3 regions of the Caproiciproducens galactitolivorans genome follow, and region 1 is predicted to be linked to each of the others. Evidence: predicted binding sites of a transcription regulator. Region 1 holds the regulator's gene; each other region holds the start of a gene.
The links. The regulator HrcA, encoded in region 1, represses chaperone genes, less so after heat shock. The targets are predictions, from matches to a motif close to TGTTAGCACTCNNNNNNNNNGAGTGCTAACA.

Region 1 (3,286 bases):
TGAAGGTAGTGTTTTAATGATTGCTAAACAATAAATGTAGAGGTTTACTTTGAAAGGGGATCCACTTTGCAAAATTCTAGAGCGTTAGAAAATACCATTTATATTGCTGGAAGTCTTTTTCTCGTACTTTTTATGCCTTTTATTAGGTCACATTCACAGTTAATTTATATTTTACCTTTAATCACAGTTATAATTTTCCACAATGCGACTATTATATCGATTATTAAAGAGTGCAAGGAGAAGAAAAAATTTTCTTAAAAGTGATAATCTTCTAAAAAAATGTTTGTTTCTGCTTTTAATGCTTATATTTTATTCTTTGTTGTTTTTTAGTACGAAACACTATTGGGAAGAAGTGTAGATATGAAAGGCTACTTGAAACTAGTACAGGGCATCATTTCAGTGGCAGGAGCAATCGTGTACGGAGTGGGATTATCTCTTTTTTTCCCTTATACATGGATTCCCTTTTTGATGACATTTGCAGCCGTTCCGTTGGTAGAGAACTATTTTGTGGCGGATATCATACAGGAGTGCCGGGAGCAAAATAGATTTGCTTGGAACAATCGAAATGTCCGAACAGACTTATATTGCATGCTTGGTACTCTGATTTTCCTATGGATTGTTCAATTTTTCGTACTTCGCGCCAAATACGGAAGTTACCCATTTCTTTAACGAGATTTTTTTAGCAAGCTACCGAAATCCAAACCCGGGTTTCGGTAGCTTGTTCTATAATGTATTCGATTCTGACATAAAATTTCATAATATCTGTTGAATTATTCGAATAAAAGGGCTATAATTTGCTTAAAAGGCATAAAGAATAAAAAGTGCAATGCAGGAACAGGCGCGCTAACACCTGCCCCCTGCATACGGAGAACGGAACTCTCCATACGCAACTGATAAAATCAGCACATTGCGTTTTCTATTATACCGCCTGTTTCGACTTTTGTACAGGGATATTTTCGAAATTCGCATTGTGCGGGTAATGTTGTATATGGATAAAAATCCGTGTACAGCGTTTTTTTTGTGCCTTTTTCGGGCGGCGGGGCGTTCACCACTTTAACGAGACGGTTTTTTGGGTGCTTCGTTACCCATCGCCTGATCATAAGCGTTCCCCCTTCTTTCCCCCGGAGAGAAGATTTAATCTGTCGGCATCCCGGCGTTTCCATTCGCCGGGAGTAAGCCCGACCTTTTTTTATTCAGGAAGCCATCTTGCGTTTTGCCAAAATATCCCTTGCTATGGAAACGTGGTTTTTTAAAATATTTGGTGATTTCACAATTAGTTTACAAATACTATATTGACAATGGGGTAAAGTAATGGTAAATTATAAAATAGATTTAGCACTCAAGACATAAGAGTGCTAAAATCAGGATAGAGGTGCAAAGGTTGGAGTTAAGCGAACGAAAAAGAAAAATATTAGCGGCCGTAGTGGAACTATACATTGAAACCGGGGAACCGGTTGGATCCAAGGCGCTTTGCGACAACCTTGATTTCACCGTTTCCTCCGCAACGGTTCGCAACGAAATGAGTGAGCTTGCCGAAATGGGGCTGCTGGAGCAGCCGCACACATCGGCCGGAAGGGTGCCTTCCCAGAAAGGCTACCGCGTTTACATTGACACGTTGATGAAAAAGCGTCCGGTTACAAAAGAGGAACAGCGCTACATTGACAGTCTGCTGCTCCCCAGCGCATACGACCCGGAAAAGCTGCTCGACGGCGTGGCCCGCGCGCTGGCGGGGATGACCAAATACGCGGCGGTTTCCACAAAGCCGGGCGGCAGCGGCGCCGATATTCGCGCGATTCAGTTCGTGCAGACCAGCCGGCGCACCGCGATGGCAATCATCATGACTTCGACGGGCACCATGAAAAGCCGTGTTTTCCACTGCGATTTTGACCTTACACCCGATATCCTGCGCGTGTTTTTCCGGGTGCTGAACGAAAAGCTTGCCGGCCTTCCGGTGGCAACGGTCACGCCCGCGTATATCCAGTCGCTTGCGGCGTCCCTCGGCGAAATGACTATGCTGATGAGCGACGCGCTGATGGCGGTGCTGGACGTGGCGCAGGATTTAATGCAGACCGAGGTTTGCCTTGACGGGGAAATGAATCTGCTGTACCACAACGACCTTGGGCAGTCGGAAATCCGGCGCATTATGGATTTTCTCTCCCGGCCGCAGGAGCTTTCCCGCCTTTTATTGCAACAGACAAACGGGTTAAAGGTTTTAATCGGCAAAGAAACGCACCGCCCGGAGCTGAGCGAATCCAGCGTAATCGTTTCACGGTATAACGTGGCAGGCCGGGAAGCGGGCGCGATTGCAATTATCGGGCCGACGCGCATGAACTACGGAAAAATCATGTCCAATATAGAGTATCTCTCCGGCTCTGTCGGAAGAATGCTGACGGAGTTGTTGGATATGGAATAGAAAGGGGCTACGGTTTTGGATAAAGAGCGTATAGACCAAAAGGATAAGCGAGAAGAAGCGGCGCAGCCGCAGAATCATGAAGCAGAGGTACAGGAAGGAAAAGATACTTCGCAGGAAAAGACGGTTGAAACGCAGGGCGGACAGCCGCAAGAGGCTTCCGAAAAAAAGGCTTCGAAAGAAAAAACGTCTGAAAAGCAAGGCAGTAAGCCGGAAGAAAAGGCACCGGCGGACGAAACAAAGGAACAGCTTGAAAAAGCGCAGGAAGAATTGAAAAAGCAGAAAGAAATCCTGCTGCGTACAGCCGCGGAATACGACAATTACCGCAAACGCACGGAGCGCGAGAAAGCGGCGGTTTACACCGACGCGACAGCAGCGGCGGTTACGGAATTCCTTGGGGTTGCCGACAACCTTGAGCGGGCGCTGGAACAAAAGGAGTGCAGCGTTGAGGATTTGCGCAAGGGCGTTGAAATGGTCCAGACACAGTTGATAAAAGCGCTTTCCAAGCTGGGTGTAGAGCCGATGGGCAAGGCTGGGGAAACATTCGACCCCGATTTGCACAACGCGGTTTCGCATATTGAGGATGAAAACGCCGGGGAAAACACAATTACCCAGGTGTTCCTGAAAGGCTATAAAATCGGCGATAAGGTAATTCGCCACGCGATGGTTCAGGTTGCAAACTAACCTTTTTATATAGAAGTTTCCATGAATTTTTTATTGAACTGAACTGAATTGAAACATTGGAGGTATGATTATGTCAAAAACAATCGGCATTGACTTAGGCACTACAAATTCCTGTGTTGCGGTTATTGAAGGCGGTGAGCCGGTCGTTATTGCAAACGCGGAAGGAGCAAGAACTACCCCGTCCGTCGTCGC
Region 2 (3,286 bases), on a different contig from region 1:
AAGAATGGTGCCTAACGGAAAAGAGCTTATCCAAATTCGGGGCTGCGTACCGTCGCAGCCCCATATTTCGTTTTTATGGAGAGAAACATGCATAATTTTAAACTTGTATGCCCCTGCCTTCTTGGTGTGGAAGGTTTGGTTGCAGATGAATTAAGAAAGATGGACGCGCAGAATGTTGAACCGCAAAACGGGCGCGTTCTTTTTGACGGTTCCGAAGAAATGCTTGCGCGCGCAAACATCGGTTCCCGTTTTAGCGAGCGGGTCCTTGTTCAAATGGGAAGCTTCCCGGCACGGAGCTTTGAGGAGCTGTTTCAGAGCGTGAAAGCGCTCCCCTGGGAGGAGTGGATTGGCAAAAACGATCGTTTCCCTGTAAAAGGGCGAAGCCTGAATTCCAAACTTACCAGTATTCCGGATTGCCAGTCCATTATTAAAAAGGCGATTGTGGAGCGCCTGAAACAGAAATATAAATTGAATTGGTTTGAAGAAACGGGCGCATTGTATCAGATTCAGTTTCTAATCATGAAAGACAATGTAAGCGTTATGATCGACACTTCCGGGGAAGGGTTGCACAAGCGGGGTTACCGCGCCGCTTCTACGGAAGCGCCAATTAAGGAAACCCTTGCCGCCTGTATGGTGCATCTGTCGCGCGTGCGGCATGACGCCCATTTCATCGACCCGTTTTGTGGCTCTGGAACCATACTGATTGAAGCCACCCTGTATGCGCTGAATATTGCGCCGGGGCTGCGCCGCCGTTTTTCCGCCGAACAGTGGGCGCAAATCCGCCCGGACATTTGGCGGAGAGAAAAGGAACGAGCGCAAAGCCTTATAATGCATGACGCGCTGTTCACAGCCTATGGCTACGATATTGATGGCGCCGCCATAGCGCTTACGCTTGAAAATGCAAAAAAGGCTGGTGTTATTTCGCGGATTCACGCCGAAAAACGGTCGATTAAGGACTTCCGGTCCATTGGGGAATACGGCTGTGTGATCTGCAACCCGCCTTATGGGGAACGCCTGCTGGATATTCGTCAGGCAGAAGAACTTTACCGGACGATGGGGAAGGTGTTTGTGAAAAAGCACGGGTGGAGTTATTCGATCATCAGCCCGGATGAAAAGTTTGAGGAATGCTTTGGCAGAAAGGCGGACCGACGCAGAAAGCTTTATAACGGGATGATTAAATGCCAGTATTATATGTATTTTAAATGATCCCGGTTTCGTTAATATGCGTCCCTTGATTTCTTGCAAACGCCGTAAGCGGCGGAGAGCGGAAAGGGAATTTCGTTGCAGAAGATTTATGCTGCAGGCGGCGATACGCCAAATAAAATACCAGAGGAATTGCTAGAAGAAAAAAACGGAAACAGGAATTTTTTCCTTAAATTTGGAAATGATTACATCAGAATGTTTGGAAAACCGGAGTTTTTTAATAAAATTGTAAATATTTTATTAAATCGCAGATTTTAGTAAAAAAGCTCTTGATTTTCTGCAAGCAAGTATATAAAATATATCTTAGCACTCGGGTGTAATGAGTGCTAAAAGATCAAATGATTTGAAGGAGGACATATTATGACCATTAAACCATTGGCAGACAGAATTTTAATCAAAATGCAAGAAGCCGAAGAAACAACGAAAAGCGGCATTCTTCTTGCCGGTTCTGCAAAGGAAAAGCCACAGATTGCTGAAGTAATTGAAGTAGGACCGGGCGGTGTTGTGGACGGCAAAGAAGTAAAAATGTACGTGAAAAAGGGTGACAAGGTCATTACCAGCAAATATTCCGGTACCGAAGTTAAACTGGATGATCAGGAATATACGATCGTACGTCAGAGCGATGTTTTAGCGGTCGTTGAATAATCGGCTTGTTTTTATAATTTTATATTATTGGAGGTAATATATAGATGGCTAAACAGATTATTTACGGTGAAGATGCCAGAAAGGCGCTTTTAAGCGGCATTAACCAGCTTGCCGATACAGTAAAAATTACTCTTGGCCCAAAGGGAAGAAATGTTGTTCTTGATAAGAAGTTCGGCGCTCCCCTCATTACAAACGATGGTGTAACCATTGCCAAAGAAGTTGAGCTGGACGACCCGTTTGAGAATATGGGTGCGCAGCTTGTAAAGGAAGTTGCTACCAAGACAAACGATGTTGCCGGTGACGGTACCACAACAGCAACACTGCTTGCTCAGGCGATTATGCGCGAAGGCATGAAAAACGTAGCTGCTGGCGCAAACCCGATGATTATTCGCAGAGGTATTCAGAAAGCGGTTGACGCAGCCGTAAAATCCCTGAAAGAGCATTCCAAGAAAGTTGACGGTTCCGAAGATATTGCCCGTGTTGCAACGATTTCCGCTTCCAATGAATTCATTGGCAAGCTGATTTCCGAAGCAATGGAGAAGGTTACTTCCGATGGCGTTATTACTGTTGAAGAATCCAAGACAGCGGAAACATATTCTGAAGTTGTCGAAGGCATGATGTTCGACCGCGGTTATATTACCCCCTATATGGTAACCGATACCGAAAAAATGGAAGCGGTTATCGATGACGCTTATCTTTTAATTACAGATAAGAAGATTTCCAATATTCAGGAAATTCTCCCGCTTCTGGAAAAGATTGTTCAGTCCGGCAAGAAGCTCGTTATTATCGCAGAGGATATTGAGGGCGAGGCTCTCACCACCCTGATTCTGAACAAGCTTCGCGGCACATTCACCTGCGTTGGCGTTAAGGCTCCCGGCTTTGGCGACAGAAGAAAAGAGATGCTCCGCGATATCGCTGTTCTGACAGGCGGTCAGGTTATCTCTGAAGAGCTGGGGCTGGAGCTTAAGAATACAACGATCGAACAGCTTGGTCGTGCCCGTCAGGTTAAGATTGACAAAGAAAATACCATCATTGTCGACGGTATGGGTAATAAGGATGATATCAAAGCGAGAGTTGCCCAGATTCGTTCGCAGATCTCCACAACAACTTCCGACTTTGACCGTGAAAAGCTCCAGGAGCGCCTTGCAAAGCTTTCCGGCGGCGTAGCGGTTATCAAGGTCGGCGCTGCTACCGAAGTAGAAATGAAAGAGCAGAAGCTCCGCATTGAAGATGCTCTTGCGGCTACCAAAGCGGCCGTTGAAGAGGGTATCGTAGCAGGCGGCGGCGTTGCTTTACTCGATACAATTAAAGATGTTCAGAAGGTTGTTGACGCTTGCGAGGGTGACGAAAAGACAGGTGCAAAGATTATTCTGAAAGCTCTCGAAGAGCCGGTTCGTCAAATCGCAGCGAACGCAGGTCTGGATGGTTCTGTCATTGT
Region 3 (3,286 bases), on a different contig from region 1:
TTGAATTCCTTGTCGTCGTACTTCATCAGCATGCGGATAGAAAATTCGTCAACGCCGTCGGTCAGGTACAGAATTTCGTAGCCTTTATCCTTAACCGCCTCTGTCTGCGGGAGCCTGTCCACACGCTCTACCGTTTCGCCGCATGCATAGTAAATGTACTTCTGCCCCTCTTTCATGCGTGAAACGTATTCTTTCAAGGTTACAAGCTTCTTCTCGCTGGAAGAATAGAACAACAGCAAATCCTGCAAAACTTCCTTATGCAATCCGAAATCCTGATAAACGCCGTATTTCAGCTGCAAACCGAAGTTTTTAAAGAACTTCTCGTATTTTTCCCGTTCATTGGCAAGCATGTTTTCCAGCTCGGATTTGATCTTCTTTTCAAGGCGGCCGGCAATAATCTTTAGCTGGCGGTCGTGCTGGAGCATTTCACGCGAGATATTCAGCGACAGATCCTGCGAATCCACCAGGCCGCGTACAAAGCTGAAATAATCCGGAAGCAAATCCGCGCATTTATCCATAATCAGAACGCCGTTGGAGAAAAGCTGCAAACCCTTTTCATAATCCTTTGTGTAAAAATTCATCGGCGCTCTGGCGGGGATGAAAAGCAGGGCGTTGTAAGTTGCGGTACCCTCGGTGCTGGAATGGATGACCTTTATGGGGTCTGTGTAATCCATGAATTTACTTTTATAGAATTCGTTGTATTCCTCTTCCTTTATTTCGTTCTTATTTTTCCGCCAGATCGGAACCATACTGTTGAGCGTTTCATTTTCGGTATAGGTTTCGTACTCGTCCTTGGTTCCTTCCTTCAAGCGGGTTTTTTCAACATCCATTTTAATCGGGTAGCGGATATAGTCCGAATATTTTTTCACAAGATTCCGAAGCGTGTAGGTTTCTAGGAATTCATCGTAATTATTATCTTCGGTATTTGGCTTTAATTTCAAAATAATGGTTGTACCGCGGTCTTCCTTCTCGCAGGGTTCAATGGTGTACCCCTCCGTTCCGGTGCTCTCCCATTTGAAAGCCTCTTCGCTGCCAAAGGCTTTGCTCAGCACCGTAACCTTTTCACTAACCATAAACGCGGAATAAAAACCGACGCCGAACTGGCCAATGATTTCAATATCTTCCTTCTGCTCGATTTCCTGTTTGAAATTCAGGGAGCCGCTTTTTGCGATGGTGCCGAGGTTGTTTTCCAGCTCTTCCTTCGTCATACCGCAGCCGTTATCAGAAATCGTAAGTGTGCGGTTTTCCTTATCCGGCACAATATTAATGCAGAAATCGTCGCGGTTCAGGCCGGTGTCGCCGTCGCTGAGCGTTCTGTAATAAAGCTTATCGATTGCGTCGCTCGCATTCGAAATTAATTCGCGGAGAAATATTTCGCGATGTGTGTAAATCGAATTAATCATTAAATCCAAAAGACGTTTGGATTCTGCTTTAAATTGTTTCATCGCCATATCTACAACCCTCTACATGTGAATTTTAGCACTCTAATCTTTTAAGTGCTAAAGTAATTTTAATACATGCCCCAGAAAATTTCAAGTCCTCGAATGTTAATTTTTTGTATCGTACAAAAGGAAGCGCCAAGGGATATAGGCGCTTCCTTAACCATTCGTATTTTGCCGGTACGGGTTCCGTCCGGTCTTTTATGCAGAAATTGCTCTAACAAACAATGCAAAGGATTCAGCGGATTTTTTCCATTGGAACATAATCATGGTCCACCGTTAACACAACGTAATAGCTTGGATCCAACTTGGAAACCTCATCTGAAATGCGTTGCATCAGTTGGGCATCGCTCATTGGGAAATCAAAGGATACGTTAATGTCAAAAATCAGGTTTGCGTGCGTGGGACCCCATACAACGCGGAAATCATGCATTCCGATTTGCGGCGAAATGTTCCGAATCAAAGCTTTTACCTGTTCCTTAAGTTTGTTTGTCCGCTCGTCACTGGTAACAATCGGGTCAAGATGGATGACAAGATGAATCCCGTTGTCCGCCAGAAAATCCCGCTCAATATTATCAATAATATCATGGCTCACCATAATATCCTGCTCCGCAGCAACTTCGCAGTGAACGGAAGCAAAACGGCGATTAGGCCCGTAATTATGCACATGAAGGTCGTGAATTCCCAATATTCCGTCGTAGCTCATGATTTTCTCGTATATTTCATCAACCAGTTCTTCCGAAGGAGCCATTCCCAAAAGCGGATTGCTTGTTTCGACGATCAGCCGCACACCGGTAACCATAATGAAAACAGCAACAATCACACCCAGGTAGCCATCCAGATTGAATCCGGTAAAATACGTGATCAGTAGGCCGAGAAGCACCGCAGACGTTGCAAAAACGTCGTTCAAGCTGTCTGCAGCCGTAGCGGAGATCGTAGAGGACCCAATTATCTTCCCCACTTTCTTATAAAACAGGCACTGCCAAATTTTAATCAGTATGGAAAGAATCAGCACGCCAAAGGTCAGCATGTTGAAATCAGCTTCCTGTGGGTTCAAAATCTTGTCAATCGAGTTTTGAATCAACTGGAAACCGACAATCAGTATCACAAATGATACGATTAATCCGGATAAATACTCGATGCGAGCGTGACCGTAAGGATGTTCTTCATCTGCCGGCTTCCCGGCCAACTTAAAACCAACCAGCGTAACAACAGCAGAACCCGAATCGGAAAGGTTATTGATTGCATCCGCAGTAATTGCAATGCTGTGAAATACAACGCCAGCAATTATCTTAATGACAAACAGCAAAACATTCGTCGCAATGCCAACCGCACCGGAAAATTTACCGTAGCACTCCCTTACCTTCTCATCATCCTTGTTCTTGTAATCCTTAACAAATGTTCTGATTAAAAAATCAAACAATTACTCCACCTCAAACAGGCTTCCTCCGCAGCAATCGATCGTCGTAAATAAAGGAAAATCCTCAATTTGCAGTTCTTTTACGGATTCACAGCCTAAATCTGGAAAGGCAAGAATTTTTAAGGAACGGACGCATTTTGCCGCGAGTGCGCCTGCTCCGCCGATTGCACAAAGATAAACCGCACTATTCCGTTTGATGGCGTCAACCACCTCTGGGGAACGCCCCCCCTTGCCGATCATACATTTCAGTCCCAAATCCAGTAGGCGGGGGGCAAATACGTCCATTCGGGAGGATGTAGTCGGTCCGCACGCGCCGATCGGCAGATTCGGCGGAGTCGGAGTCGGCCCTGCGTAATAAACGGTGGCATTCTTCAATACAAATGGTAGCTTTTCACCATTGTCGAGCATAGCAAAAATGCGTTTGTGA

Region 2: P9B68_RS01330 (co-chaperone GroES) is a predicted target of HrcA. The motif match lies at 1,505-1,535, and genes of this name have one in related genera.
Region 3: htpG (molecular chaperone HtpG) is a predicted target of HrcA. The motif match lies at 1,475-1,505, and genes of this name have one in related genera.

Annotation. Positions count from the first base shown of each region.
Region 1 is NZ_JAJUFJ010000006.1:116,819-120,104, forward strand. Features, by position in the region: gene P9B68_RS06290 (hypothetical protein) at 1-34, shown strand, start outside; gene hrcA (heat-inducible transcriptional repressor HrcA) at 1,373-2,413, shown strand; gene grpE (nucleotide exchange factor GrpE) at 2,429-3,094, shown strand; gene dnaK (molecular chaperone DnaK) at 3,165-3,286, shown strand, end outside.
Region 2 is NZ_JAJUFJ010000001.1:274,596-277,881, reverse strand. Features, by position in the region: gene P9B68_RS01335 (THUMP domain-containing class I SAM-dependent RNA methyltransferase) at 88-1,206, shown strand; gene P9B68_RS01330 (co-chaperone GroES) at 1,564-1,848, shown strand; gene groL (chaperonin GroEL) at 1,893-3,286, shown strand, end outside.
Region 3 is NZ_JAJUFJ010000003.1:65,312-68,597, reverse strand. Features, by position in the region: gene htpG (molecular chaperone HtpG) at 1-1,451, opposite strand, end outside; gene P9B68_RS03775 (cation diffusion facilitator family transporter) at 1,678-2,862, opposite strand; gene P9B68_RS03770 (FumA C-terminus/TtdB family hydratase beta subunit) at 2,863-3,286, opposite strand, start outside.